DNA from 4 places in the Leisingera methylohalidivorans DSM 14336 genome. Region 1 is predicted to be linked to each of the others. Evidence: riboswitches for the same ligand, from Rfam matches in the RefSeq annotation. Region 1 holds a riboswitch; each other region holds the start of a gene.
The links. A riboswitch is a leader RNA that binds a small molecule or an ion and turns the genes downstream of it on or off. The one in region 1 is predicted to bind cobalamin.
Positions count from the first base shown of each region.

Region 1 (7,053 bases):
TGCTGCAGATGCCCGAAGACAGCGCCAGATCGCTGTCATTGGCCAGTGCCAGCGCGTGATCATAACCTTCCGCTTTCAGGACGCTGACGACGGGGCCGAAAATCTCTTCGCGGAGGTGGCGCATGCTGTTGCTGGCCTGGCCGACGACCGCGGGGGCCATGTAATGGCCCTTGTGCGCCAGCTCCAGCTGCTCGCCGCCGCACATGATTTCCGCCCCTTCCTGGCGGGCGATCTCGATATACTTTTGATTGACCTCCATCTGGTGGGCATCGACCACCGGGCCAAGATCGCTGGTCTCTTCCAGGGCCTGGCCGGCCCGGAGCGCGCGGCAGCTTGCGGTCATTGCCTCCAGCAGCTGGTCGTGAATGCCTGGAGTGGCAATGATGCGGGTGCTGGAGGTGCAGCGCTGGCTGGTTGAGACAACCGATCCGCCAATTGCGCAGGACACCGCGTTTTCTAGGTCGGCATCATCCAGCACCACGGTGTTGCCATAGGCCACGGCCCGGGGCGGATTTCCAGGCGGGGATTGCAACCGGGAAATTCCACGGCGTGATCAACCCCACCACGCCGACCGGCTTGTAGCGGACATCCACATGGATACCGGGACGCACCGGCTGGATGTGGCTGCCGGCGTTGCGCAGGGCCTCCTGGGCGTAGAATTTGAAAACCTGGGCCGCGCGGGTGGCCTCGCCGACGCCCTCGGCCAGGATCTTGCCTTCCTCGCGCGAGAGCCGCCGGCCCAGATCAGCGCGGCGCGCCAGCAAATCGGTGCCGATGAAATCCAGCGCATCCGCACGCTGCTGCGGGGGGCGTCCCGCGAGGCGGGCAGGTCGGCACGGGCCGCCTGGATCGCGTCTTTGGCTTGCTGCGCATCGGCAGATGCGTAGTGGCCCACTATATCGGTTGGATCCGGTGGGTTCACGTTTTCAGACTGGCCTGGACCGTCCGGTCACTGGCCGTCAATGAAGTTCTGGAAGGTCATTTATGGCGCTCCCGGTCAGACATTCGCTGCCAGCTGATCCAGGCTTTTGGCCACGAAGCCGGTCATTTCGTCGATCTCTGCAAGGCTGACGGCCAGCGGCGGGCAGAAGGCCATAGCGTCGATCATATTGCGGGAGATGACGCCGTTTCCGGCTAGCAGCGCGTTCATCCGCGTGCCAGGCGCTCCCGGCGGCAGGTCGTTTTAGCGCCGCCGCAGCAGGTAGATGTCCATGATCCAGCCGTGCTCGGCCCGTGCCTTGGCGCGGGTTTCAATGATCTGGTCCGTAACGTCCGCCAGCGGGCCTGCTACGGAAATCTGGTTCTCCATGCCTGCATAGGCGGTCCAGAAGATCTCGACCCCCTGCGCCTCAATGCATTGAAACGAGCAGTCCCCGTCCAGCATGATCACCAGCGTATCGGCACTGTCCGGCCAGCCGTTTTCACGCAAGCGCCGCCCGGTGGTGATGGTGAACGGCGCGCCGATTTCATTGATCGGGATCGCGTGGGCCGCAGTCAGCGCCTGGACCGAGGTGATGCCGGGGATCACTGTCAGCTTGATCTCCGCCAGTTTCTTCAGCCGCTCGGCAATCCGCATGGTGCTGTCGTACAGCGACGGGTCGCCCCAGACCAGAAACCCGGCCTTGCCGCCCGCGGGCAGGTTTTCGGTGATGTTCTGCCACCAGATTTCCGCGATGGCGTCGTGCCAGTCGTCCACCCGTTTGCGGTAGCTTTTGGTGGCCTCGTCGCGCACGGGCAGGGCGAATTCGACGATCTTCGGGCCGTCCCCCTGGATCGCCCGGGTGCAGAGCGCGCGCCTGAGGCCGGCCAGATCGTCCTTTCCCGCGCCTTTGTTGGGGATCAGGATCAGGTCCTGCGCGTTCAGCGCTTCGATTGCCTGCAGCGTCATGTGCTGCGGGTTTCCGGTGCCGATGCCGATCAGGCAAAGCTCAATCATGACGGGGCCTTTCACATGAAAACACGGCCCCCTATGGGGCCGTGCTGGAGTTCTTGCAAGCCTGCAGTTGCGGTCAGGAGCCTTCGCTGTCAGCAGGCGCGGTGGTTTTGGCTTCAACCGGTTCGCCTGCAACCAGCAGCGGGCTGTGGCTGTTGGTGTTCAGCGACACTTTCACTTCGGCGCCTTCGGGCAGCGACGGGATATGCATCCAGCCCGCATACAAGCGGCCCAGTTTTTCGCCGTTCACGTAGACATGCGCATGGCCCTCGCCGGGCACGTCAGCGGCAGAGGCGTGTTCCGGCGCAAAGCGGAAATTCTGCGGCGTCGCCTGCAGGTTCCATCCGGCCAACGGGTCCTTGATCAGCCGGATCGCCACAGCCGGTGCATCGCTGCCTGCGGGCAGGTCGACAGCGGCTGCGTGGTCATGGCCGATGGCGCCGGCCTGGCCGCCGTCGTGATGCGCCGGGTCGCCGTGGTCATGGCCGTCAAAGGTGATCCCGTTGCCGGCAGCGGTCACAAAGCCGGCGCCGCCGCCGAAAATCAGGCCGATGGCAAAAAGAGCAAGTGAGCGGGGCATCGTGTTATCCTCGGAAAAAGACTGTCCCCGCCGGTTCCGGCCGGCGGGGATCAGATCGGGCGGGATCAGGCTGCGGCGGCTGCGCGCTTGCCTTCGGCCTGCCAGAAATAACCGGCGAAGCTGCCCAAAAGCACCCAGGCGGCCATGCCGATGCCAAAGGCGCGGGCGGCAAACAACGCGCCGATCTCGGTCGGCACCGGGCCCGAGAACGTCTCCGGCTCGGGCGCGCCGACGATATGCGGCCCCATCAGCAGCAGGGCTGCGATCAGGTAGCTTGCCGCGTTGCCGCCAAAGGCAATCAGCCACATGGCGACACCGGCCGCAGCCACCGTCACTGCCCACCAGATCTGGCGCACGCCGACGTCGGCAGCAGCCACACCCGGCACCTCCGGCGCCAGCGACAGGCCTGGCGCAAAGTGGAAGGTGATGAACCCCGCCAGCCCCCACAACAGGCCGGTGCGCGCGTTGATCTCGTGCCCCTGGCGCTCAGCCACAGACATCAGCGCCGCCATCACCAGCGCATAGCCGGTATAGGTCAGCATGGTGAAGATGATGCTCAGACCATCGCGCACCGGCTCGGCAAACAGGCCGGGCAGGGCGGGGTGGGCGGTGACGGGGTCAGCGCCGAAATGCACCAGCGCGCCGCTCTCATACAGCTCGGCGTGGAGCAGCACGGGCTGCACGAAATAAAGCTGCAGCAGGGCGGTAATCAACCCTGCTGCAGCGCCAGCGAACAAGCCGCTGGTCAGAATGCGACTGAACATGGCCTTAGTGGCAGGGGAAGCCGGTGGCGTGGCGCACGTCATGCGCGGCGTCATGCAGGGCAGAAGCCTGGACATGGCCGGTCAGCGTGATGATCCCCAGCCCCAGAACCACGGCAAACAGAGCCGGAAGTACACTGGTGCCGGCGGCAGAAGCCTTAAGCGTATTGGTCGTCATTTGTAGTCCTCCTTACCGTCACACCCGACGGTATAAGTTACGTCCGTTACACGGCCGGTCTCCTGACTCGCGGGTCGCTGCTGCCTTCCTCCTTCCCGGCGCCTTCACGCCAGTGGATATTGGAAGGCCGCTCGCCGCTCACAGTCGCGGGGGCGGTTGAGGCTTCGGTGCCGCGATTTGGTCCACCGTCCTCATTCCCGTTTCAGTCCCAGTGCTTAGGCACTATCAGACACCGTATTGGATTGTTCTGCCCTGCGGGGATGCGCCCGGTCAAGGAAGAAACCGCCAAGTTTGCGCTCTGCAGCGTCATGCGGGGCAAGATTCAGGGCGCAGGACAGCTGCCGCAGCCGCAGCCGGAAAGTTCAAATTTTCCGGCCAAAGTGCCGCGCAGGGATTTTGCCGGGGCCCGCCGCAGGCGGGCTAGTCCAGATCCGCCGGGATCCGGGCAACCGCCTTAAACCGCAAGTTTCCCAGCGGCCGGGCATCGGCGAAATTGCCATCCCGGCTGCCCTCATACATCCGCAGGAAGGTCAGTACATCCGGCAGATCCTCTGCCGTGATCCCGCCGAACAGATAGGCGGTCTTACCGCATTGGCGCACCGCCAGCGTCTGCGGCTGTTTGCAGCCGGACATGCAATCCACCTGCTGCAGCTGCGCCTTTACCCCCGCCGCTTCCAGCGCTGCACGGACCTGCCCGAACAGGGCAGGGTCCGCGTCGCGGCAGGTGCGGCACAGGGTGAGGGTGGGCAGGCTCATGCGCCGGGCAGGTCCGGCTCCGCCAGCGGGCCGTACAGGATCAGCACCGGCGCGGTGGTTTCCATCTCCCGCAGCAGGCGGGGCAGTTCGCCCACGGTATGGCGGTGCAGCGACTGTTCCGGGGTTGAAACCCCCAGTGCCACCAGTGCGGGCGTGCTCTCCGGCAGGCCGGCCTCCATCAGCTTTTCAGACAGGCCCGCGAAGGTGCGCTTGCCCATGTAGACAACCGTGGTTGCATCTGCGTCCGCCAGCGCCGCCATGTTCAGATTGTCCGGCAGGCCGCCGGTCACGTCATGGCCGGTGATATATTGCAGCCGCCGCGCGGTCAGCCGCCGGGTCAGCGGAATATTCGCCGCCGCCGCCGCCGCTGAGGCTGCGGTCACACCGGGGACGATCTCAAACTTGATGCCGGCGTCGCGCAGGGCTGTCATCTCTTCCTCAAGCCGCCCGAACACGCCTGAGTCGCCCGACTTCAGCCGCACCACATTGAGGCCGCTCCGGGCATAATCCACCAATAGCCGGCTCACATGGTCCTGCTTGGGCGAGGGGCGGCCCGCCCGCTTGCCGACGCCGACCAGATCGGCGTCCTCACGGGCGTGGCTCAGGATCGGCCCCGAGGACAGATCGTCAAACAGCACCGCATCCGCCGCCTCCAGCCGTTTCACGGCCTTGACGGTCAGCAGCTCCGGGTCGCCGGGTCCTGAGGACACAAAGCTGACAAAGCCGCTCATGCCTGCTCTCCGGTGATCAGATGGAAAAACGTGCCGGTCACATGGCCCTTGACCGAGCCGGTCTCGGGCACCGGCCCGCCGTCGGCGTCCATGACATTGGCCAAGGGCGCGTCGGGTTCTTCCAGAATGGTGGAATAGTGGAACTCATGGCCGCGCAGTGCGGTGCCGGCCGCAAACCCAGGCATGTTTGCCTGCAGAATGGCGCGGCGGTAGCCAAGGTGGAACTTACGCTTCTCGTATGAGGTCACCAGCCCCAGCAGCCCGGCCATCCGGTGTCGGTTGCCGTCCTTGTCGATCAGCGCTTCGCCCAGGGCCATGTAGCCGCCGCATTCGCCATGCACCGGTTTGGTCTCGGCATGTTTGCGAAGCCCCGCGCGGAAGCTCTCCGCCGCCGCCAGCGCGCCGCCATGCAGTTCCGGGTAGCCGCCGGGCAGCCAGACCAGGTCGGCATCCGCAGCAGGCGCTTCATCCGCCAGCGGCGAGAACGGCAGAATCTCTGCCCCCGCCGCGCGCCAGCCGGTCAGCAGATGCGGGTAGGTAAAGGAAAACGCCGCATCCCGCGCCAAGGCAATCCGCTGGGCCGGGGGCAAGGGCAGCTTTGCCGCGGCCGGGGCAGCCCCCGCCAGCGCCGCGGATTTGATCGCCTCCAGATCCACATTCTCGCGCAGGAAGGCCGCGTAGCCGGCAATCGCGGCTTCCAGATCGGGATGCTCCACCGCCTGGATCAGGCCCAGATGCCGTTCCGGCAGGGTCAGGTCGCCGCGACGGGGCAGGGAGCCCAGCACCTTGATCCCTGCCTTCTCCATTCCCAGCCGGGTCAGCCGCTCATGCCGCGGGCTGGCCACCCGGTTCAGGATGACGCCGGCAAAGGGCACATCGGTGTCATAATTCTTGAACCCCAATGCTGTGGCGGCAGCTGATTGCGCCTGACCGCCCACGTCAACCACCAGCACTACCGGCCAGCCCATGCGTTTGGCGGTCTCGGCAGAGGAGCCAAAACCCGACTGCCCGCGCGTTGCCACACCGTCATACAGCCCCATCGAGCCTTCGCCGATGCAGATTTCCGCGCCTGCCGCCTGACCTGTGACCGCATCCAGCAGCTGTGCATCCATCGCCCAGGTGTCGAGGTTGAAGCTCGGACGCCCGGCAGCGGCCAGGTGAAAGGCCGGGTCTATGTAGTCCGGCCCGCTCTTGTAGGGCTGCACCGCCAGCCCGTCCTCGGCCAGGGCGCGCAGAAGGCCCAGCATCACGGTGGTCTTGCCGGTGCCCGAAGAGGGCGCCGAGATCATCAGTCCGGGAGGGTTCATATCAGTCATCAGCTCAATCTTCCCCTCAATCGTCCCCATGGCTCCAGCTCGACCACGGGCTGTCAGCGCTTTGCGGCCGGTAGCGGCGGTCGTACTCAGTCGAATAAAGGCAGCTTTCGTCAAAGCCTTCGCCCTTCAGCACCGGACCCACCAGAATCAGCGCGGTGCGGGAGATCTTCTCGTCCAGCGATGCCTTCAGGGTGTTCAGAGTCGCCCGGATGATCTGCTGATCCGGCCAGCTGGCGCGGTAAACCACGGCGACCGGGCAGTCGGCGCCGTAATGCGGCGTCAGGCTGTCCACCACATGATCCAGATTGCCGATCGACAGGTGGATCGCCAGCGTGGTGCCGGTTTTGGCGAAATTTTCCAGCGACTCACCCGCTGGCATCGAGGACGCGCGCCCCGGCGTGCGGGTCAGCACCACCGATTGCCCCAGTCCGGGCAGCGTCAGCTCGGTCCCCAACGCAGCCGCAGCAGCAGCAAAGGAAGGAACGCCGGGGGTGACGCTCACCGGGATGCCCTCGGCCTTCAGGCGGCGGATCTGCTCGCCCATTGCCGACCACACCGAAAGATCGCCCGAATGCAGCCGTGCCACGTCCTGGCCGGCCTCATACGCCGCCTTGATTTCACCCACGATGGCCTCAAGATCCATCGCCGCGGTGTTCACCACTTTGGCGTCCGCCGGGCAGTGGCTGAGGATTTCCTCCGGCACCAGCGAGCCGGCATAAAGGCACACCGGGCAGGCCGCGAGGATATCGCGCCCGCGCAGAGTCAGAAGGTCGGCAGCGCCCGGTCCGGCGCCAATGA
Region 1 is NC_023135.1:803,061-810,113, forward strand. Features, by position in the region: gene METH_RS24665 (aldehyde dehydrogenase family protein) at 1-499, opposite strand, end outside; gene METH_RS24670 (aldehyde dehydrogenase family protein) at 468-764, opposite strand; gene METH_RS23770 (hypothetical protein) at 998-1,150, opposite strand; gene cobF (precorrin-6A synthase (deacetylating)) at 1,184-1,936, opposite strand; gene METH_RS04035 (hypothetical protein) at 2,010-2,513, opposite strand; gene METH_RS04040 (CbtA family protein) at 2,579-3,277, opposite strand; gene METH_RS22985 (CbtB domain-containing protein) at 3,282-3,452, opposite strand; cobalamin riboswitch at 3,488-3,702, opposite strand; gene METH_RS04045 (DUF1636 family protein) at 3,873-4,208, opposite strand; gene cobA (uroporphyrinogen-III C-methyltransferase) at 4,205-4,939, opposite strand; gene METH_RS04055 (cobyrinic acid a,c-diamide synthase CobB) at 4,936-6,255, opposite strand; gene cobM (precorrin-4 C(11)-methyltransferase) at 6,272-7,053, opposite strand, start outside.

Region 2 (7,053 bases), 1.8 Mb from region 1:
CGGCAGGCGGCCAAGCGCCACCAGCCGCTCCACCGGGATCGGCCAGGCAATCTCGCGCGATTGCGGCATCCAGGCGGCGGCACGGGCCCGGTCTTCGGCAGTCATCTCTGCCAGCGAGCTGCGCCCTTGCGCCGGGATCAGCCCCAGCGCGGCGCGCATCAGGCTGCTTTTGCCGGCACCGTTCGGCCCCAGCAGGCCGACAAACTCGCCTTCCCGGATCGCAAACGACACCTCGCGAAGCACCGTACGGCTGCGCAAGGTGACCGATAGGTTTTCGACCGAAAGCACGCTCATGCCAGCCCCTTCCGTGTCTTGTAGATCAGATGCAGGAACAGCGGTGCGCCAACCAGGGCGGTGACCACCCCCAGCTTGAGGTCGCGCGACGGCAGGATGATCCGCACCGCGATGTCGGCCAGTTGCAGCATGATGGCGCCGCCAAGCGCCGAGGCCCACAACAGCCGTGAAGGCTGGCCGCCAACCAAGGGGCGCAGGATATGCGGCACCACCAGGCCGATGAAGCCGATGGCCCCGGCCACCGCGGTGGCGCCGCCAACCACACTGGCGGTGCCGACCACCAGCAGCAGCCGCAGCCGGTTCAGGTTCAGCCCCATGGTCTGCGCCGCATCCTCGCCCAGGGTCAGCGCATCCAAGCCCCGCGCCAGGGTCAGCAGGATTGCTGCCCCCGTCAGCGCAAAGGGCAGCACCAGCCAGACATGCAGCATCGACCGGTCCGCCAGCGATCCCATCATCCAGAACACGATCTCATTGGCGGCAAAGGGGTTGGGCGACAGGTTCAGCACCAGCGAGGTGAGCGCCGCCGCCATCGCTGAGATCGCGATCCCTGCCAGGATCAGCGTCAGTGAGCCGCCCTGCGGCCCGGCCAGCGCCATCACCAGAAAGACACCTGCCAGAGCACCGGCAAGAGCGGCCAGCGGCAGGCCCAGGGTGAGGCTGGCAGCCAGCCCGGTGTTGATCGCCAGCACCGCCCCCAGAGCGGCCGAGGAGGATACGCCGATCAGTCCCGGCTCCGCCAGCGGGTTGCGCAGGTAGCCCTGCATCGCGGCACCCGCCAGCCCCAGCCCGCCGCCGATGATCCCCGCCAGCAGCGCCCTCGGCAGGCGGATTTCGCGCATCACCAGGGTGAGCGGCCCGTAGTCCTCGTCAAACAGCGCCGCCAGGCTTTCGCCGATGCCCAGATCCGCAGGCCCCACGGTCAGCGACACCAGAAACAGCGCCAGAACCGCCGTGGCAAGCACCAGCATCAGACGGGTCATTGGCTGCCCTCCTTTTCCAGAAACTTGCGGCGTTCCTCCGCCAGCGCCGCCACCGCGCGCAGCACATGCGGGGTGCCGCAGACCCAGTCAGCATCGCGGATCTGCCCCGCACCGCTGCGGCCGGCCAGGCGGCGCACCGCCGGATGCTGCAGAACCTCCTCGCTGCGCGAACTGCGGTGGTAGGGGGCGGTTCCGATCAGCAAATCGGGCGCCGACATGGTGAGCAGTTCCAGCGGCAGATGACCGGATTGCTCGTACCCAAATTCATCCGCGATATTGCGCAGCCCCGCCGCGCGCAGGATCTGTCCGGCCAGGGTCATGCTGCCGGAGGTGAACCCGTTGGCGGCATAAAGCGCGGCGCGCGGCGCCTCCGGCCCGGCGTCCTGCAAGGCGGCGAGCCGCTGGTCATAGTCTGCCAGCAAAGCCCGGGCCGCCTCTTCGCGGCCCAGAACCTCACCCATCTGCAGGATACGCGCACGCACATCTTTCAGCGATTGCGCGGGCTGAAATGCCACTACCGATACGCCAAGCCGGCGCAACATATCCGTGGTGGCGGGGGTGGAATAGGCGCCGGCAATCACCAGATCCGGCTGCAGCAGATAGATCTCCTCTGCCAGCCCGTGGTTGACGGGATAGGCCAGGGCAGCCTCTGCCATGGCCGAGGCGCGGGTATCCCGCGCGATGTAGGAGACCGAGGTCAGCTGGCCTGGTGCGGCCAGCATCATCGCTAGCTGGTCGGCGCAGAGGTTCATCGTGACCACGCGCGACGGCCCGGCAAAGGCGCCGGTGGCGGCCCACAAAAGGGCCAGGGCTATGCCGGGCAGCCTGCGCATGGGTCAGAACGAGGCCCGCACGCCGATATAGGCGGCACGGCCGCGCTTGGCGTAGCCCCAGACGTCAGCATAGTCCTCGTCGAACAGGTTGCTGACGCGCCCGGTCAGCACCACATTGTCTGTCAGCTGATACTGGGCCGAGACGTTGACAGTGGTGTAATCGTCGAGTTCGGCAACCGTGCTGGAGTTGAAAAACTGAGTGTCCCAGTTGCCCGCAACATGCCGGATGTCGGTGGTGATGGAACCGCGGCCGTTGACGGTATCCAGCGTAGCGCTGAGCAGCAACTCATGCTCCGGACGGCGGATTTCAACCGAGCCGTTGGGGTTGCTGGCGTCCAGATAGGTGTAGGAGAGGCGCAGGCCGAGGTTTTCGGTGGCCTCCAGGCTTGCTGCCAGCTCAACACCTTTGCGATCACTGTCACCGGCCTGGTTGCGGTAGGAGATCGTGGTCGCGTTCACCATGTAGCTCTCGATTTCACCCGTCAGCGTTTCGTCGAAATAGGTCACATCGACCAGTCCGCGCCCCTGCAGGAATGGCACCTCAACCCCAAAGTCGAAGCTGCGGTTTTCCTCCGGTTGCAGGCCCGGGTTGCCGAGATAGGTGGTGGAGCCAAAGGTACTGTTGGCAAACAGCTCAAAGTAAGAGGGATTCACGACGCCAGTTCCCGCCGAGCTGTGCAGACGCACGCCGCTGCCAGCAAATATGTAGGAAGCACTCGCCGTCCAGCTGGTTGCGTCTTCGAAAACGCTGTTGCTGTCGTGGCGCACCCCAAGCTGCAGATCCAGGCCATTGGCAAAGCTGCCGCGGTACTCCAGGGCAAATGAGTTGGTTTCGCGCGCAAAGGCCGGGTTGGTGCTGCTGGAATCCTCTTCCCATTCCAGAATTGCGTTCAGAAGGTGGTCTGCCTGATCTGCCGGCCGTCCGTCCAGGCCAAAGCTCAGCAGGTATTTTGCTGCTTCGGTCTTGGTTTCGGTCGGGGTGCCGCCATTGAAGGATCGGTCAAAGTCAGTGCGCTCCAGCGACAGCCGGTGTTTCAGGCGGCCGCCCAACGTGTCAAGCTCGGCATATACCTGGGCCAGCTGTTCATCGCGGTCGCTGAATTGCGTGGGATCATCCACGACATAGCTGGCCGAGTCCGTTGCGGTGAAAGAGGTGCTATCGCCGTCATATCGCTCGTCCGAGGTGCGGAAGTTGAAGCCAAGCTTCAGCCGGCCGTTGACCAGCTGGTCGCCCTTCAGCTGCAAGGTGTTGCGGCGGATGCCGTCCTTTTCGCCGCCGTCGCCAGAGATGTCGTAGCCGTCGTCGTTGTCATGCGCCAGGCTGAAGGAGACACCGCCGCGTTCGGTGCGCGACGAAACCCGCGCCGAGGCACGGTAGCCGTCCGAACCCGCCTCAGCGCTGCCGCCGTATTCTGTGCCGGTACCGCCGGTCCTGGTGATGATGTTGATCACGCCGGCCGAGGCGTTGGAGCCGTAGAACACCGATTGCGGGCCGCGCAGCACCTCAATGCGCTCGATATTGGCGGTGTCCAGCCCGGACAGGATGTATTCGCTGTCGCCGCCGGAGGCCTCGACGCCGTCAATCAGGATCAGCGTGTGGTTGGCTTCGGCGCCGCGGATGCGGACCTGGGTAAAGCTGTCGCCGGAGCCGCTCACCATCAGGCCGGGAACCGAGCGCAGCGCATCCTGAACGGTGGTGAGGCCGCGGTCTTCGATCTCCTCGCTGGTCAGGACCGAGGCAGAGCGGCCGTATTTCTGCGCTTCAACCGGGGTGAAGCCGCCGGAGACGATGATTTCCCCCAGATCGGTGATCTCTGCGTCCTGGGCAGTTGCGAGTGCGGGGGCGGCGGCGGTCAGGGCCGCGGCCAGGGACAGGCTTGCCTTGCTCATATTCCATTCCTCCCGGCCTGCGCAGCAAGCACAGGCCAAGTGACTGCCCAAGCGGGCAGTGTATTCGAGTTTGGGTCATTGGAAGGCCTTGCCTCCGCAGACGGTGAAAACTGCCACCACTACGGAAATCCGTTATCTACGGCGCGCCCCGCACCGGGATAGGGTGATCATCCTGGCAGGTCTCCTGACTCGCGGGTCGAAGCTTTGCCGCGCCTTCCCGCCCCTTGGGGCAGTGGCATTCCGCAGCATTGCTCTCCGCTCACAGTTGCGGGGGCAGTCACGGATTCAGCGCCTGTTGGCTACACCTCACCGTGTTCCCTTTTACCCGGGTGGTTTCCCAGCCGGACCAGAATGTCCCGACTTAGGCAAACCGGGTCTGTTCTGTCAAGCGGGAGAAAACTCTATCTCGGCTGTTATGGATCGGCTCCAGAGCGGACTGAGCATAAACAATTGCTTCAGGTTAAACGCTTGCGCTAGGAAAATCCCGATGAGAAAATGTGGATTGAACACCAATGGGGCGCCTAAATTCGGGAAACGGTATTTCGAAGTGAAGTTGATGCCGCCGTTCCATCTTTCGCTGAGTTCGAGAGGCTAGACCTTACCACACAGGCAAAGCCGTCTATGTTCTGTTCAGGAGTTAATTTAAGATGGGAAAGTCAGCTTTCGCGCAAGTTGTCAAAGCTGGTTCAGTTTGCGCTGTTTGTTTGCAACCGCGGCGAAAGCACGCTTTGTCCCGCACCCCGGCCACATGATGCCAGTTGCCTGCTGAACTGATGACAAGCGGCAGCTTTTTATCGCGGCGGAGCAGCGAAAATCGATGCCGGATCTGGCCACAGGAATGGAATGAAAATGGCGCTTTTGCGCACAGTGTACACAAGAAGATATCCAAGCAGCGCTTGCAACGGATGGCGGCTGGCAACGCAGCAACAAGTCATTGGGCTTGAATGAAACAGTGTCCAAATCCTGCTCCCGCAACAATCGTTTCCGACCAAGCTCCTGCAACCCGCGGGGGCTTTTTCGATTCAGGCTGACCCAAAGCCAACAATCCCGCTAATTCTCCAATGAGTTCAAGCTGATGTCCGCCAGGCGCATCAGCGTCGGGAATCATCCGGACCTCCGAAATCAGTGCCCGCAGCGACGCCGTGGACTCCCCGCTTCACTTCCGGTGCATTCAGAGACCGGGCGAGGTCTTCGACCATCTCGCGGTAGCGCTCCGAAAGGCTGGGATGCAGCCGCAGGCAGGGGGCTCCGGGCTATCTGCGATGATCGTCTGCAGCCGGGCCTTCGCTTCTTCCAGCTCTGACATCGTTGCCTTCATCAAGGCATGGTGCATGCCGTCTTCGATGGCCTTCAGAATGCCCGCGATCTTGTGTGGCGTGCCCCCATCGGGTGGTCCGGTTTGATTGTTAGTGCATCGTCGGTCTCTGGTCCACTGGGACGATGCCTTCCGGCGCAGGCGGGCGGTATCCCAATGCGCTGTGCGGCCTGACGGTGTTGCAGTGAACCCGCCATTGACCGATTAAGATTTGGGCTTCGCGCAGACTGAAGAAGATTTCCCCGTTCAAAAGCTCATCGCGGAACCGGGCATTGAAGCTTTCGCAATATCCGTTCTCCCAGGGTGGCCCCGGCTCGATCTACGCAGTCTTTGCGCCGGCAGCGGCGATCCAGCCCCGGACTTTCTGAGCAATGAATTCCGGGCCGTTATCCGATCTTATGTATTCCGGCGGGCGGCGCAGAATGAACAGATCAGTCAGCGGATCCAGCACATCGGTTGAGTTGAGTTTGCGATCGACGCGGATCATCAGCGCCTCCCTTGTGTATTCTCCGGTAATGTTCAGTGTCCGGCAGAGCCTGCCATCAGCGGTACGGTCCTGGACGAAGTCGTACGGCCAGACATGGTCGGGGCGTTCAGGCCGCAGACGCACCCAGGAGCCATCGTTCAGCCAGAGCCGCCCCTTTTTCTTCTGCTTTTGCGGGATCTTCAGCCCTTCGCGCCGCCAAATGCGGCCGGCCCGTTTGTGGTTCACATGCCAGCCCGCATTGTTCAGCAAGCCAGTCACCATCCGATACCCATAGCGGCCGTGTTTGCCCGCCAGTTCGATGATGTCATCGGTCAGTCGTTCCTCATCGGACCGGCCCTGCGGCATACTCCCTTTGGGACCAAGTGGCTGTCTATGAGGATTGCGGATGTTCGGCACAGGCGGCATTGGCTCGAAGTGTCTTCCACACGTCTCATTCTTCATTCATTCGGTTGGCTATGCATTTTCGCATCTGAGGCTGTGTAAATCGGACACTCGTGCATTGTGCAGCATCTGTAGCTATGGGCTCGAAGCTGCCAGTGGCATCGCGGCGACAGGTGCGCCGCCTTGAAGCGTGCCGGTTGGCCAGCCGATGGCGGCAGCCAGCCCGGAGCGGCCGTAGACAAGGGGTGCCGCGTCAAAAATGCTGCCGGTGCGAAATTCCATGGTCACTTTCCCGGAAGCATGCGTAATTGGGCAGACCCTGAACTGAGGTCGAGCTCCCGATAGGATCACAATAGATCTGTGAAGATGGGAGATTTCGAATGGAGTATTTCGCGGGCTTGGACGTTTCGCTGCGGTCCTGCGCGGTCTGTGTTGTCGATGGCAAAGGCACGGTTCTGCACGAGCAAGAACTGCCTTGTGAGATTGAGGAGATTGCCGGCTATCTGACTGCGCTTCGCTTTCCGATTGAGCGTGTTGGCTTTGAAGCCGGTACGATGTGTCAGCATCTGTACTACGGCTTGATAGCTGAAGGGTTTGAAGTTGTCTGTATGGAAGCGCGTCAGGTGAGCGCCGCACTATCGGCGATGCGCAACAAGACGGATCGGAACGATGCTCGGGGAATTGCTCAAGTCCTGCGCACGGGGTGGTTCAGCCCCGTTCATATGAAGAGCCGGGAGGCGCACGGCATTCGGGCGCTTCTGAGCACACGGAAAGCTCTGCTGAGCAAGACCATTGATCTGGCCAACGAAGTGCGCGGTCTTTTGAAGATCTTCGGTATCCGCCTGCCCAAAACAGTGCAGCATGGCAGCTTTG
Region 2 is NC_023135.1:3,168,926-3,175,978, reverse strand. Features, by position in the region: gene METH_RS15585 (ABC transporter ATP-binding protein) at 1-294, opposite strand, end outside; gene METH_RS15580 (FecCD family ABC transporter permease) at 291-1,274, opposite strand; gene METH_RS15575 (ABC transporter substrate-binding protein) at 1,271-2,107, opposite strand; gene METH_RS15570 (TonB-dependent receptor plug domain-containing protein) at 2,111-3,997, opposite strand; cobalamin riboswitch at 4,155-4,363, opposite strand; partial or broken gene METH_RS15560 (IS3 family transposase) at 5,404-6,144, opposite strand; partial or broken gene METH_RS15555 (IS110 family RNA-guided transposase) at 6,561-7,053, shown strand, end outside.
Region 2: linked by a shared signal. The riboswitch ahead of METH_RS15570 (TonB-dependent receptor plug domain-containing protein) and the one ahead of METH_RS22985 (CbtB domain-containing protein) in region 1 are both predicted to bind cobalamin.

Region 3 (7,053 bases), 2.0 Mb from region 1:
CGGCCGCGGAACCCTGGCGGAAAACCACTATGTCTGCCCGATCCACCCGGAATACGCCGATATCGGCGCGCCCGAGCGGGACACAGAAGCCGCACGCGCGCTGATGGAGGAGGCAGGGATGCTAGGTTTCGAGCACGAGATGTTCTCAATCGACGATGACTGGCGGCGCGACACCACCGACGCGCTGGCGGCGCAGATGCGCGATGCGGGCCTCAAAGGTCAAACGCACGGTGCTGCCCGGCAACACCTTCTGGAACGACAGGGACAAATACCCGTTCAGCTCCACCGGCTGGGGCACCGTCCACTTGGGGGGGCAGGTGCTGACATTGGCCTACAAGACAGGGGGTGCCTGAATTGAAACCGGCCTCGCCAGTGCCGAGTTTGATACAATGCTCGAAGCCGCGTCGGTCATCGCCGACGACGGCACCGTTATCCAGCCAGCACTCGCTCTACCGCCACCCCCGCCCCGGTATCCTCGGCGCTGAGGGCCATCCGATCGCCGAAATCCATGTGCACAAGCTAGCCTTGGAAGCCTGATCGGGCCTAACCGGCAAAAGGGCGCGCGCCAGTCCCGGCGCGCGCCCTTGTTTTTTAGATGTCGACCTCGACCCGGCCAATCGGGTTGGAGCAGCAGGCCAGGATGTAGCCTGCCTCCACGTCTTCCTCCGAGATGCCGCCGTTGTGGACCATATGCACCTCGCCCGCGGTCTTCTTGACCTTGCAGGTGCCGCAGATGCCAAAGGTACAGCCCGACGGGATGTTGAGGCCCGAAGCCTTGGCCACCGCCAGCACCGTATCTGTTTCGGTGCAGGCCGCCATAACACCGGAGGCCGCAAAGCTGATCTCCGCCGCTGCAGTCTCTTCCGGCACCACGTCGTCGATCTCGGGCGCATCGGCTGCAGTCTCAACCGGGGCGCCAAAGCTTTCCTGGTTGTAGTTCGCCATGTCGAAGCCCAGGCCGTTGAGCATGTCGCGCACCGCCTGCATGAACGGGTCCGGCCCGCAGCAGTAGACCTCGCGCTCCAGATAGTCGCCGGCAATCAGGCCCAGCATGATCTGGTTCAGCTGGCCGCGGTAGCCGGTCCAGACCTGATAGGGATCGTCCTCTTCCACCACAAAGTTCAGCTTGAGGCCGGGCACCCGTGCCGCCATGCCTTCCAGCTGGCGCCGCGCGATGATCTCGCTCGGGCGCTTGGCGCAGTTGATAAAGCTGATGTCGGGCGACTGGCCGCGGTCGAACAGATACTGGGTCATCGACAGGCTCGGCGTGATGCCGGAGCCTGCGGAGATGAACAGGAACTTGCCGTTGGGGCGCTTGGGCAGGGTGAACAGCCCCGCAGGCCCCGAGGCTTTCAGCATCCTGCCGGGGCGCAGGTTGTCCAGCATCCAACGGGTGCCGATGCTGTCCGCTTGCGCCTTCACAGTCACCGAGATCGACAGCGGCCGCGACGGCGAGGAACTGATGGTGTAGGTGCGCCAGACGGTCCCGCCCGGCACCGGCAGTTCCAGCGTCAGGAACTGGCCCGGCTGGTATTTGAACCACGCGCCGGAAGGCGCGCGGAAGCTGAAGGTGGCGGTGTTCGGCGCTTCCGGCACAACCGAGACGCATTCCAGCATCTCGTCGTCCTTCCACGCCAGGGTTTCGTCCAGAGATTCGAAATTAGCCTGCAGTCCCATTGGCTTACTCCGCCGCGATCAGGTTGCGGCCGGTCAGGGCGCGGGTCAGGTGTTCAGCATACCAGTTGGAGAACTGAATGACGCCGCTTTCCTGCACTTCGGAATAGGGTCCGGGCTGGTAGGCGGGCGAGTTGATGCCGCGCTGGTTGTCCTCGACCACAATGCGGTCCTCGTCGTTGGTGGCCATCCAGACTTCAGTCAGGCGCTTGATGTCATAGTCCTGGCCCTCAACCGCGTCCTTGTGCACCAGCCACTTGGTGGTCACTTCGGTCTCGGTCGCGCTGATCGGGTTCACCCGGAAGACAAGGGAATGATCCGGCAGGAAATGGTTCCAGGTGGTTGGGTAGTGGAACTTCAGCAGCGTGCCGGCATCGGCAAAGGGCACCCGTCCCAGCGGTTTGGCGACTGCGGCCTTGCCGTCCATTGTATAGCTCTCGGCGCCTTCGTTCAGCGGCATCCGCGCCAGCCGGTGCTGGCCGCGTTCGCCCATGCGGAACTGCGCCGGGCAGCCTGCGGCTTCGATCCGGTCGAAATGCTTCTGCAGATGCGGCGGGGTTTCGCCGCCTTCAACCCCGGTGACCGAAGGATCTTCCGGGAAGGTGCGGCACAGCGACGGGTGGTTGCCGCCGCAGTGATAGCACTCGCGGTTGTTCTCCCAGACCAGCTTCCAGTTGCCGTTCTCGATGATCGAGCTTTCATAGGCGATCTTGGCATTGCCCAGATCATGCGGCTCCAGGTAGGGGCGGGCGGCCTCGGCGAACGCATCGAAATCCGGCGCCTCATCGGCCAGGCAGATATAGATCAGACCGGCCAGATCGCGGCAATGCACTGGCTTCAGCCCGTGTTTGGAGGCATCGAAATCCGGCCCCATGTCGCGTGCCCACAACAGCGAGCCGTCCAGCTCGTAGGTCCACTGGTGGTAGGGGCAGACCAGCTTGGGCGAATTGCCCTTCTTGGCCTTGCACACAACCGATCCGCGATGGCGGCAAGCATTGTGGAAGGCACGCACTTCGCCATCCGTGCCGCGCACGATGATGACGTTATAAGCCCCCACCTGATGGGTCACATAGTTGCCCGGCTTCGGCACTTCGCAGGCGGGAATGGCAAACAGCCACTCGCGGTAGAAGATCTGCCGCAAGTCCAGATCCAGAACGCCCGGATCGGTATAGAACGCCTGTTCCAGAGAGTAGTTTTTCTGCCGGGCCATCAACTTGGCCAGAATCTCGCTATCGTGAAGCATCTGCTTCTCTCCTTTGCCGCAACCCCGCGGCGGGTTGGCTGGGTGCGGGCAGGTGAAGAGAGATTGCAAGCCACACGCCTGCAACCGCCCCGCCGCCGCCCGCGGTTGACGTTTTTCAGGGCAAGGCTGGTTTCCGGACTGTCCCGGGGCCTTTAGGCGGCGGGACCTGGCACCTTCCCGAGGCACCTGCCTCAGTGGTCATTGCCATGCCTTGCCCGGGGTCACCGTTGCGGGGGCAGTGCCGGAGTTTCACCAGCTTCCCAATTCTCCGCCCCGAAGGACGGCACCTTGCTATCCGCGGTATTGCCCTAAAAATCTCCCGCCATCGGAAACAAAACCGACCCGGCGAAACCAGAATAAGACATGCAGGTTCATTACCGGCCACCAGACGAACCTGTCCAATGCCGCAAAATGCGCGCTGCATGCAAAAAGCGGCAAAGACCCCATCTGTCAGCGCTGGTTAAAGCCGTTTCCGGCGAATCTGCACAGCGCTCTCCGCCAGGCCCCGCCGCAACTGAAAAAGGCCGCGTTTCCGCGGCCCTGTCTTACTTCGACTTCCAGCTGTCCAGCCAGCGCCGGAACCGCCCCTTGCGCTCGGCGAGCGCATCGCCCGCCGCATAGAGGCTGTCCTCGACATTTTCGACCATCGGGTCGATCCGCGCCCGGCGGAAGCGGCGCCAGCGCACATAGACCGCCCAGAACAGCGCCGCCAGCAGCACCAGTACAATGATCGAGAACCAGTTGGTCGGCTTGTCCTCCGGACCTGCCACCGGGTTGATCGTCACGGCGTTGGGAAAAATTGACAAGAACTCGTTGCGCCAGCCGTAGTGCATCACCGCCACCCATTCCGGGTTTGCCTTGGTCGAGATGCTGTCATTGGCATCGGTATACAGGTTCGCGGTGTCGAACTTGAAATAGGGCGGCCAGTTCCAGCCGGTATCCTCATTTCGGTAGACCATGTTGCGGCCGCTGGGGCGCACGGCCTGGATGAACTGCACATCGCGGTTGATCAGCTCGGCAGACTGGTCGTCCGGCTTGGACCAGAAGATTTTGGTCCAGTCGTTCAGCTCCTGCCGCTCCTCATAGGTGTTGACGATACGCACCACATCGTACTGCGGCAGCGTGTAATGCAGAAAGGCGCCGAACAGCACCCAGATGGTGATCAGAAAAGCCCATTTGATGAAACGCATCTGCTGCACCTCACATGAAGTTAATGACATAGACCAGAAGCGCGATTGCCCCCAGCGGAATGATATAAACCAGCAGGATCAGCTTGCGCCGGAACGAGCGGTCATATTGTTTCAGCCCCCGCTGGATGAAGGTGCTGCGGTCGCCGGTCAACCCCTTCTCTTTCCAGCGGCGCTTGAGCTTCGCCCGCCGCACCTCGCGCGAGTAAAGCGAGACCGCGCCGTAAGCCACGGTCAGCCCCACCAGCAGGATCAGGATCAGGCGGATAAAACCGAACATCTTTATCGCCCCCTCACCCGGTTCACCGCGCCCCAGGGGCCGACCCGCTCGACACCCCCCTTGCGCCGCACACGCGGCAGCGCTGGTGTGCGGCCCTCCATATCCGGCTCATGCCCGAACAGTGCGGCGCGCGCGCCGGCCTTGTCCACCGCGTACTCCCGCGCCAGGAACTCCGCCGCATAGGCCTTTTTCGTCTCCGGCCAGCCCCGGTACTGGCGGTAGAACGCCTCCTTGTGGCAGATGAACATCTGGCGGAAGTCATGCGGGCACAGCTCCGCCAGCAGCATATTCACCAAGTCCCGCTGGACAGTGTCCGACGCCCGCAGGGAATAGAAATAGGCCGGATGGTCCGAGCGGATTTTCGGCCATTTGCCGCCGCCCTCGGCCCAGCGCACCAGCGCCGCAAGCCCTTCAAACTCCACCGGCAGTTCCTCGGCATGCCGCGCCGCCATCCGCCGCAGGTCGGACCGCGACAGGCCGGACAGATCCCGGCCCTTCTCCGTCAGCACGCTCACCGCCAGAAACCCCATCTTCTGCCGCAGGATCGCCGCGCCATCGACGCCGCGCGCCCGGATCACCGGCTCTGCCAGCCCGTTCAGCTCAAGAAACTTGGCAATCGCATTGCGCTGGGTAAGATCAAACACATGTTTCAACGGCACGCCTTCAGGCTTTGCCCCGCTGGCGATCACCGCCGGATGCTCGACGCCCTGAAACACATACATCCCGCCGAAATGCGCGGTCCAGAAGTTCGCCTGCTCGAACACCTCATGCTCTAAATGCACCGGATTTCGGGTCACATCGCCGGTCTTTTCCGCGGTCGCGATCATCTCCCCGATCAGATCATCATCAAACCAGGCATCTTCCCCGGTCTTGAACCGCTCCACCAGCTCCGCCAGATGGTCCGCATGGCGCAGGGTGCCGCGGGTGGTGTCCGCCTCGATCCGCACTTGGCGGATGTCGAACAGTTTTGCAGGGGTCGAGACCTCGAACACCGAATTCACCAGCTCGCCGGCAACGGCATCGGTCGCCGTCAGCGCGAATAGCTGGCGTTCATTCACCTCGATAAACCGGCGCAGAATGTCCCGGCTGGTGGAGAATTTCACGTGAAGCAGCGGGCAGCGCTTCTGCTCGGTCGACAGCAGTATGAACTGCCGGTTCACCCCCGCATGGTTCAAATAGTGGTCATCCCCCAGCTCGTCGCCCACTTCGGGAGAGTAGCCCGAGATATCGACATGGAAATCGGTGAGCTGAGTGGCCTTGCCGGTCAGATGCGTCAGCGCGCGATTGTAGCGCTCCACCAGCGCGGGCGAGGCGACATGGAAGAGGTTGCCGAACATCAGGCCATGCCGGATGAGGCGTTTCATTGGGCGGCCTCCGATTGCTTATTGAACTGCCACTTGGACAGGAAGAATACCGGCATCCATATCAACGAAGTGACCACATGTAGGTTCAGAGGGATATGAAGCAAATTCGCAGGCAACGCCTGCCAAGCACTCAATTGAGATAAGACTCCTTCGAGAAGGCCTGGATAGACTCGAATTGAATGCACAAGAGAAGTCGCCACATATGCAATAAAACTCAGGAGAACGGAGATCACTACAAGGCAGCCCAGTTGCTTCCAAACACTGCCCGGTATGGCATTGAAATGTTGACAGGGGTTCCTTGGCGCTCTCCAAGAAAGTACACCCATTGTGATTGCTAGCAGCCCTAAAGTCAGCACTTCAAAGCACCTCACTAATTGCCAACGTGAAACACCCCTTCTGCGAAGAAGAGAGGCACCAAAAACCGTGCTGGGATTGGGTGAGGCTCCCCGCTAACTCCCCGCCCGAGACGCTTGCGGCTCGGGCAACGCCCGTCCGCCCTCCTGGGCGGGCGCTCCGCTTCCGCCCGCGGACAGGCTCAGCCCTCATGTTGCGCGAAACATTCATACTTTCGAACTCCCAATCAGCTTCCCGAACCAGAAACTGATCAAACCAAGCGGCACCAGCACCACCATTGAAAATGCAAAAGCCATCAGCCAGAGGAACAGCCCAACCCAGAGGTCGGGTGAATTTTGAGCGGTCTCCGCGGTTATTAAGTACACGCCCAATGCAGTCAGAACGAAAGGAAGCCCAACGACGGCAAGACCTGTATTCCGCACGGCTCTCGGCCTACCCGTTTCATCTTTGCCATAGCGCGCGCCCTGTACCAGCGCCGTGGGCACGGCTACCAAGGCGCAGCCTACGACGACATAAAAGACCATCGCCAACAGGATCATTTAGCCTGCCCCTCCAGATACCGCCGCTTCGCCTCTTCCTGGCGGCCGAAATCCCGCACCATATTTTCAATCGCCACCTCATCCGACTTGTCGGCATAGCGGAACTCGCTGTCGGCGTAGCGGTTGATCTCCTGCACCACCATCTCGACCGTGATCGGCACCCGCAGCTCTGCAATCATCGCGGATTTGGTATCAAAGTCCTTGAACAGGAACAGCTCCGGGTTCTCCATCCACTCATCCGGCAGCTCAAAATCCATCGCCCGGACCTTGACCGCATCGGTGATGTTCTTGATGGCACGGCCCGTAAACCGCTCATCCGCGGCTTGGATCGCCTTCAGATAGGTGCCCAGCTTGGCCAGGTCATCCAGCTCGCCGATCTGCTCCTGCACCCGGCCGAAGACCTCGGCCAGCC
Region 3 is NC_023135.1:2,967,042-2,974,094, forward strand. Features, by position in the region: partial or broken gene METH_RS14595 (ABC transporter substrate-binding protein) at 1-537, shown strand, start outside; gene METH_RS14600 (FAD-binding oxidoreductase) at 592-1,677, opposite strand; gene METH_RS14605 (aromatic ring-hydroxylating oxygenase subunit alpha) at 1,682-2,917, opposite strand; cobalamin riboswitch at 3,025-3,223, opposite strand; gene METH_RS14610 (DUF1523 family protein) at 3,463-4,107, opposite strand; gene METH_RS14615 (hypothetical protein) at 4,118-4,384, opposite strand; gene METH_RS14620 (DUF6638 family protein) at 4,387-5,748, opposite strand; gene METH_RS14625 (hypothetical protein) at 6,309-6,641, opposite strand; gene METH_RS14630 (AAA family ATPase) at 6,638-7,053, opposite strand, start outside.
Region 3: linked by a shared signal. The riboswitch ahead of METH_RS14605 (aromatic ring-hydroxylating oxygenase subunit alpha) and the one ahead of METH_RS22985 (CbtB domain-containing protein) in region 1 are both predicted to bind cobalamin.

Region 4 (7,053 bases), 320 kb from region 1:
CCCGGTTCTGAAACCGTCGCGGCAGGGGGCAATTGCGCATTTTCTGCTTAAGAACTGGCTTGCGGACACGCTGGACTAGAGCGCATATTGCGGCAAACAGCGCGGCAGCACGGCGGCGCAACTGAGGCAGGCAAGCATGGAATTTCAGAGCAAAGAAGATATCGAAGCCCCGATTGCCGAAGTTTTTGGCGCAATCTCCGATTTTGACCTGCTGGAGCGCTCGGCCCTGCGGCGCGGCATCGACGTGCAGCGGACCGGCGATTCCGCCCATCCGGAGAACGGCCTGGCCTGGGATATCGGCTTCCGGTTCCGCGGCAAGCATCGCGACATCCGGCTGACGCTGGCGTCTTATGCGCCGGCTGCCGGGCTGGCGCTGACCGGCAGCGGCAGCGGCCTGGACGGCCGCCTGGAGGTCGAGCTGCTGGCGCTGTCGCCGCGGCGGACCCGGATGTCGGCGCAGCTGAAACTGGCCCCCACCACCCTGACCGGCCGGCTGCTGGTGCAATCCCTGAAACTGGCCCGCAGCAACCTCACCCGCCGGTTCAAGCTGCGGCTGGCCGATTATGCCCGGATCACCGAGGAACGGCTGAACCGCACCGCCTGAGCCTATCGCCTGACCCTATTGCTTGCCCCCGCCGTTATGCGGAGCGCGCGCTATTGCGGCGGCAGCAGCCGCGGCCACAGGGCGGCATTGTCGCGGGCAAAGGCGCCCAGATGGCCGATCCTCTTCACACCCATCTCCTGCGGCAACAGCACCGTCCGGCGTTGCAGCACATTGCCAAAGACGCCCCCCAGGCGCCAAACGGCCGCCGGCGGCACAACGTCATCATCCGCCATCGCAAACAGATCCACCGGCACGCCGGTGCTTGCCCATCCGGGCAGCGGCAAGGCCGCGCCGGTTTCCGGCAGGTAGCTGCCCGGCGTGGTGCACCAGCGCCGCCACTGCCAGTAAACCCCGGCGGGCAAATCGGCCCCGAACCCCACCGCACGCCCGGGCAGATAGCCCAAGGCACGGACCAATGGCGGCACATGGCCGAACCAGAAAGCCAGCGCCAGCGCGCGGTAGGGCCAGGGATGATCGTGGTGATGCACCAAGCCGCCCGCAACCACGATCATGCGGGCGACGTCCTTCAGGCCATCCTGCAGGGGCATCAGCATCGCCCCCAGAGAATGGCCGATCACCCACAACGGCACGCCCGCATAGTGCCGTTGCAGTTCGGCCCGGGCAGCTGGCTGATCTTCCAGCGCCCATTGGGCCATTGTCGCGCCGGAATGGCGCGGATGGCCCCGCGCCGAGTCTCCGAAATCCCGGTAGTCATAGGTCAGGCAGGCCACCTGCTGCCCGGCTGCCAGCCAGCGCGCGAAATGCCGGTAAAAGCGCTGCGGCACCCCGGTTGCGCCATTCAGCACCACCGCGGCCCGCGCCCGCCCCGCCGGGTGGTACAGCCGCCCGGCCAGCATCGCATCGCCTGCGGCAATGCGCAGCTCCTCCACCCGGATATCCGCGGTGTGTTCTGCATGGCTGTCCAGCATGGCACCCTCCTAGACCGATTGGTCTATTCCATCACTGGACCAATCGGTCCAATGCTGTCAACCTGCCGGTATGACTGACGTGACGACACCCTCTGCCGCCCCGGACGCCCCTGCCCCCACCCGCGAACGGCTGCTGCGGGCGGCTGCGGGCCTGTTCCGCAACAAGGGCTACAGCGGCACCGGGCTGGCGGAACTGCTGGCAGCGGCCGGAGCGCCCAAGGGTTCGCTCTACCACCATTTTCCCAATGGCAAATCCGACCTTGCCCTGGCCGCAGCGGATTGGGCGTCAGGGCAGATGCTGCTGCTGATAGAGGCGTCTTTCACGCCGGCGCCAACCTTCCGGGAGGGGGCCAAGACGGTCTGCTACAAACTGGCCAAGCTGTTTGACCAGCAAGGCAAATGGAGCGGCTGCCCGGTCTCTGCCACCCTGTTCGAAGGGCCGGAGAACGAGGCGTTCCACCAGCATGCCGCGCATCTGTTCGAGGGCTGGATAGCCGAGACCGCCCGCCACGCCCGCCGCCTCGGCCTGCCCGAACCCGAGGCCCGCGCGGCGGCCGAGAACTTCTATATCCTGCTGCAGGGCGGCTGGCAGCTGGCCCGGGTGCGGCGGCAGTCGGATGTGATCCGGGGGCTGTATTTGCAGCTGCAGAAAAACGATTGACGACTCGCGGAAGAAACCGCTACCGCTTGTGGCGATGGTTCCCGTGCCACAGAATCTTGTGTCCGGGATGAAAAGGGAACACGGTGCGGCCTGCGCATAAACAGGCCAATTCCGCGGCTGCCCCCGCAACTGTAAGCGGCGAGCGACCCCGATAGAGCCACTGGCCCGACAAGAGGCCGGGAAGGATCGGGAGAGCGACGACCCGCAAGTCAGGAGACCTGCCATCAGACGTGTAACTCGAACCCGGGCGGGGTGTCCGGACAGGGTCTGATGGCTGCGGCGGCTGTGATCCGTCTTTCATCCGAACTCTTGTCCCCATGACCCCCGTGCCACGCGCGGAGGGCGCAGATATGATGTGGACGGACCAGACGCATTTCTATGCGGCAACAGATTGCAAGTATTTGGGGCGGCCCTGCCCCGCAGCGGAGCGGATGATCGCCAAGCTGGCCGAGGCGATGACCAAGGCCAAACCGCTGACCCAGGAGGATTTCGAGATCACCGGCACCACCGCGCTGGACGGCTGCCCGCGCAACTGCCCGGCGCAGTTTGCTGCCAGCCATGACCGGATCCGGCTGTATTGCGGCGTCGGGGAAGAGGCGCCGCGCGAGGGGCTGGACCGCTTCGCCGATGCCATCCTCAGCCGTGACGGCACCGGCTTTGCCGCCTCCAAACTGGACACCCGCCCCTGCGCGCTGATGGAGGCGCTGCCGAAAACCGCTGCGGCGCGGCAGGCGGAACAGATGCTGGCGCTGTGAAACCTGAGCTTTGAGGGCAGTGCCGGACCCCGGGCGGGCGGAAGCCTATGCGGTCTAACCTGCCGCCTGCCCCGCGCAGGCCCAGTGCAGCTGCTCATCCGTTTCCACCGCGCAGGGCCGCACCGCCCGCAGCCGGGCCAGCGCCTGCGCCGGATCCTCGCCGCCTTCGATCATCAGCCGCAGCACCGCCATACCGGACCGCCCGCAGCCGCCCCGGCAATGCACCAGCACCCGGCCGCCGCCCGCCAAAGCCTGCCGTGCGGAGGCGCTGGCGGCCGGCCATTTCGCTGCCACGCCCGGCGGCGGCGCCTGAAAATCCGGCACTGGCAAATGCAGCCAGCGGCAAGCCATGCTTTGAAGATCAATCCCCAGCCGCGGCACGCCTGCGGCTGCGTGCTCGACCTCCGTGGTCATCGAGATGACCAGCCCCGGTTTCCACTGATAGATCTGAATCAGGTCATTGCGGTAATCGCCGCCGCCGCCGGGCAGCGGGCATAGCGCCAGAATACCGCCGCCTGCTGACAGCGCGTGGATGGTCAGGCCTGCCGGCGCCGCGCCGTCCTGCGCCCCAGGTCCCGGGATGTCTTCAGATCGCATACCGCCTCCTTAGCCGTTGCGTTCCTGCATTTCCCCCCGCAGTCCTATGCGTCCGCAGCCTAGCGGCTAAGCGGGCAATCCCAAAGCGCTTTTGCTGTCCCGGGACAGCCCCATCGGCGGTGGACGAACGGGCTGCGCTTCAATACCCTGCGCGGAACGCGGACGCCCCGCATCCCGAATCCGGCACGAGACATCATGAACGATACCCCCAGCGGCACCCCCGGCGCATCCGGCCACTCCCAATACCAGGTTCTGGCCCGCAAGTACCGGCCCGAAACATTTGCCGATCTGGTGGGCCAGGACGCCATGGTGCGGACGCTGAAAAACGCCTTTGCCGCTGACCGGATTGCCCAGGCCTTCATCATGACCGGCATCCGCGGCACCGGTAAGACCACCACCGCGCGGATCATCGCCAAGGGCATGAACTGCATCGGCGCCGACGGCCAGGGCGGCCCGACCACCGATCCCTGCGGCCAATGCGAGCATTGCACCGCGATCATGGAAGGCCGCCATGTCGACGTGATGGAGATGGATGCCGCCTCGCGCACCGGTGTGAACGACATCCGCGAGATCATCGACTCGGTGCAGTACCGCGCCGCTTCGGCCCGCTACAAAATCTACATCATCGACGAAGTCCACATGCTGTCGACCAGCGCCTTCAACGCGCTGTTGAAGACGCTGGAGGAACCGCCTGCGCATGTGAAATTCATCTTCGCCACAACCGAGATCCGCAAGGTGCCGGTGACGGTGCTGTCGCGCTGCCAGCGCTTCGATTTGCGCCGGATCGAGCCGGAGGTGATGATTGCCCTGCTGCGCAAGATTGCCGGGGCCGAAAACGCCCGGATCGCCGAGGATGCGCTGGCGCTGATCACCCGCGCCGCCGAAGGCTCTGCCCGCGATGCGACCTCGCTGCTGGATCAGGCGATTTCCCATGGCGCCGGCGAGACCACTGCCGATCAGGTCCGCGCCATGCTGGGCCTTGCCGACCGCGGCCGGGTGCTGGACCTGATGGACATGATCCTGCGCGGCGATGCGGCGGCGGCGCTGACCGAACTCAGCGGCCAGTACGCCGAGGGCGCCGACCCGCTGGCGGTACTGCGCGATCTGGCCGAGATCACGCATTGGGTCTCGGTTGTGAAAATCACCCCCGACGCGGCTGAAGACCCCACCGTCAGCCCCGACGAGCGCGCCCGCGGTCAGGCAATGGCCGATCAGCTGCCAATGCGGGTGCTGACCCGGATGTGGCAAATGCTGCTGAAAGCACTGGAGGAGGTGGCCGCCGCCCCGAACGCGATGATGGCCGCCGAAATGGCGGTGATCCGTCTGACCCATGTGGCCGACCTGCCCTCGCCCGAAGAACTGATCCGCAAGCTGCAGGACACCCCGCCGCCGCCGCCGCCGAATAGCCCCGGCGGCGGCGCACCGATGCAGGGCATGGGGGCGCCCGCTTTGGGGGGCGGCGGCGGCAGCGCACCGGCTGGGTACGGCGGCCAGGGCGGACCCGCTGGCGGCGCGCCGGTGGCGCAAGGCGGCTCCGGCCCGGTTGCGGCCCTGGCGCCGCAGGTCAGTTCCGCGCTGGCCCGCTATCCGTCCTTTGAACATGTGGTCGAACTGATCCGCACCAACCGCGACGTGAAACTGCTGGTCGAGGTTGAGGGCGGCGTGCGCCTGGTCTCCTACCAGCCGGGACGGATCGAATTCACCCCCTCGTCACAGGCGCCGCGCGATCTGGCGGCCCGGCTTGGCTCGGCGTTGCAGAACTGGACCGGGGCGCGCTGGGTGGTCTCCATCGCACCGGACGGTGACGCGCCGACCATTGCCGAGCTCCGCGACGCCGCCGAGAACGCCCTGCGCGAGAAAGCCGCCGCGCATCCGCTGGTGCAGGCGGTGCTGGAAAGCTTCCCCAAAGCAAAGATCAAGCGCATCCGCACAGCGCAGGAGCTGGCCGCCGAAGTCGCCGCCGAGGCCCTGCCCGAGGTGGAAGACGAATGGGACCCGTTCGAAGACGGGTGAACTCTGATGAAGCCGCGGTGCGGGACGCGCCCGGGCCTGGAACTGGGCCTGGGAAGCCACCCGGCGTGCCCGAGGAATGGCACAGCATCCGCCTGAAACGCTGCAGCCTCGTCGGCCTGAAGGCGGCAATGCGCCCTCCCGGGCGAAGGGCCGGGCGGTATGGGGAAACACGCCGGACCCTCTGCAATCCAACGCTTCCCCCTTGTTTCACGCCCCCGCCCCCCGTATCTACGCTGCAAACCGGAATCTCAGGAGATACCCCATGCTCAAAGGCCTCGGCGGCCTTGGCGATATGGCCAAGATGATGAAATCGGCACAGGAACTGCAGGGCAAGATGGCCCAGATGCAGGAAGAGCTGCACAATGTGATGGTGACGGGCGAGGCCGGCGCCGGCCTGGTCAAGGCCACGGCGTCCGCCAAGGGCGACCTCAAGGGCCTGGATATCGACCCGTCGATCTTCAATGGCGATGACAAGGAAGTGGTCGAGGACCTGATCCTGGCCGCCATCAAGGACGCCCAGGCCAAGGCCGCGGAAAAGGCGCAGGAAGAGATGGCCAAGCTGACCGAAAGCATGGGTCTGCCCAAGGACATCAAGCTGCCGTTCTGAATGCTGCCAGCGATGCCAGACCAAAGGCGGCCCGCCATGGGCCGCCTTTTTCCTTGCGGCACAGCTTCCTTTCGTGCCTCTGCGCATTTCCAGCCGGAACGTCAGGCAGCACTGACCGCTGCACAGTGCCTCGACCCCGGTCAGCCGGGCATTACGCCCCGGTGCCCGCCGGCTCAACTTACTGGCGCAGACAGCTGCCTTCCTGTTTTCAAGGCGCACGCCCTGGCAGGTCCCGCGGCAAAACAAACCCTGAACATATTGCGGCCCTGCCCTTGCGCTTTGCTGCTGCAATCAGCCTATATGGCACAGCAGACAAAGGCCCGAGGCATGATCAGAAACTCCACCAGCGACATCGAAGACCTGATTGCCCTGATGGCCAAGCTGCCGGGGCTGGGCCCGCGCTCGGCCCGCCGTGCGGTGCTGCATCTGATCCGCAAGCGGGCGCTGCTGCTGACCCCCCTGGCCGATGTGATGACCGAGGTCGCCGCCACCGCGCGCGAGTGCCTCAACTGCGGCAACATCGGCACCCGCGAGATCTGCCCGCTTTGCACCGACCCGGAGCGCGCCAATGGCGAGCTGTGCGTGGTCGAGGATGTGGCCGACCTCTGGGCGATGGAGCGGGCGTTGGTGTTCAAGGGCCGTTACCATGTGCTGGGCGGCACCTTGTCGGCGCTGGATGCGGTGGGACCGGAGGATCTGCGCATTCCCCGGCTCGTGGACCGGGTGGCAACCGAAGGTGTCAGCGAAGTGATCCTGGCGCTCAACGCCACCATCGACGGCCAGACCACCGCGCATTACATCGCCGACCAGCTGCAGGGCCAGGTCAGGCTGACCTCGCTGGCCCAGGGCGTGCCGATCGGCGGCGAGCTGGACTATCTGGACGACGG
Region 4 is NC_023135.1:483,867-490,919, reverse strand. Features, by position in the region: gene nudC (NAD(+) diphosphatase) at 1-79, shown strand, start outside; gene METH_RS02530 (SRPBCC family protein) at 137-604, shown strand; gene METH_RS02525 (alpha/beta hydrolase family protein) at 655-1,533, opposite strand; gene METH_RS02520 (TetR/AcrR family transcriptional regulator) at 1,604-2,194, shown strand; cobalamin riboswitch at 2,214-2,434, shown strand; gene METH_RS02515 (hypothetical protein) at 2,545-2,949, shown strand; gene METH_RS02510 (protein-tyrosine phosphatase family protein) at 3,004-3,546, opposite strand; gene METH_RS02505 (DNA polymerase III subunit gamma/tau) at 3,742-5,559, shown strand; gene METH_RS02500 (YbaB/EbfC family nucleoid-associated protein) at 5,822-6,166, shown strand; gene recR (recombination mediator RecR) at 6,494-7,053, shown strand, end outside.
Region 4: linked by a shared signal. The riboswitch ahead of METH_RS02515 (hypothetical protein) and the one ahead of METH_RS22985 (CbtB domain-containing protein) in region 1 are both predicted to bind cobalamin.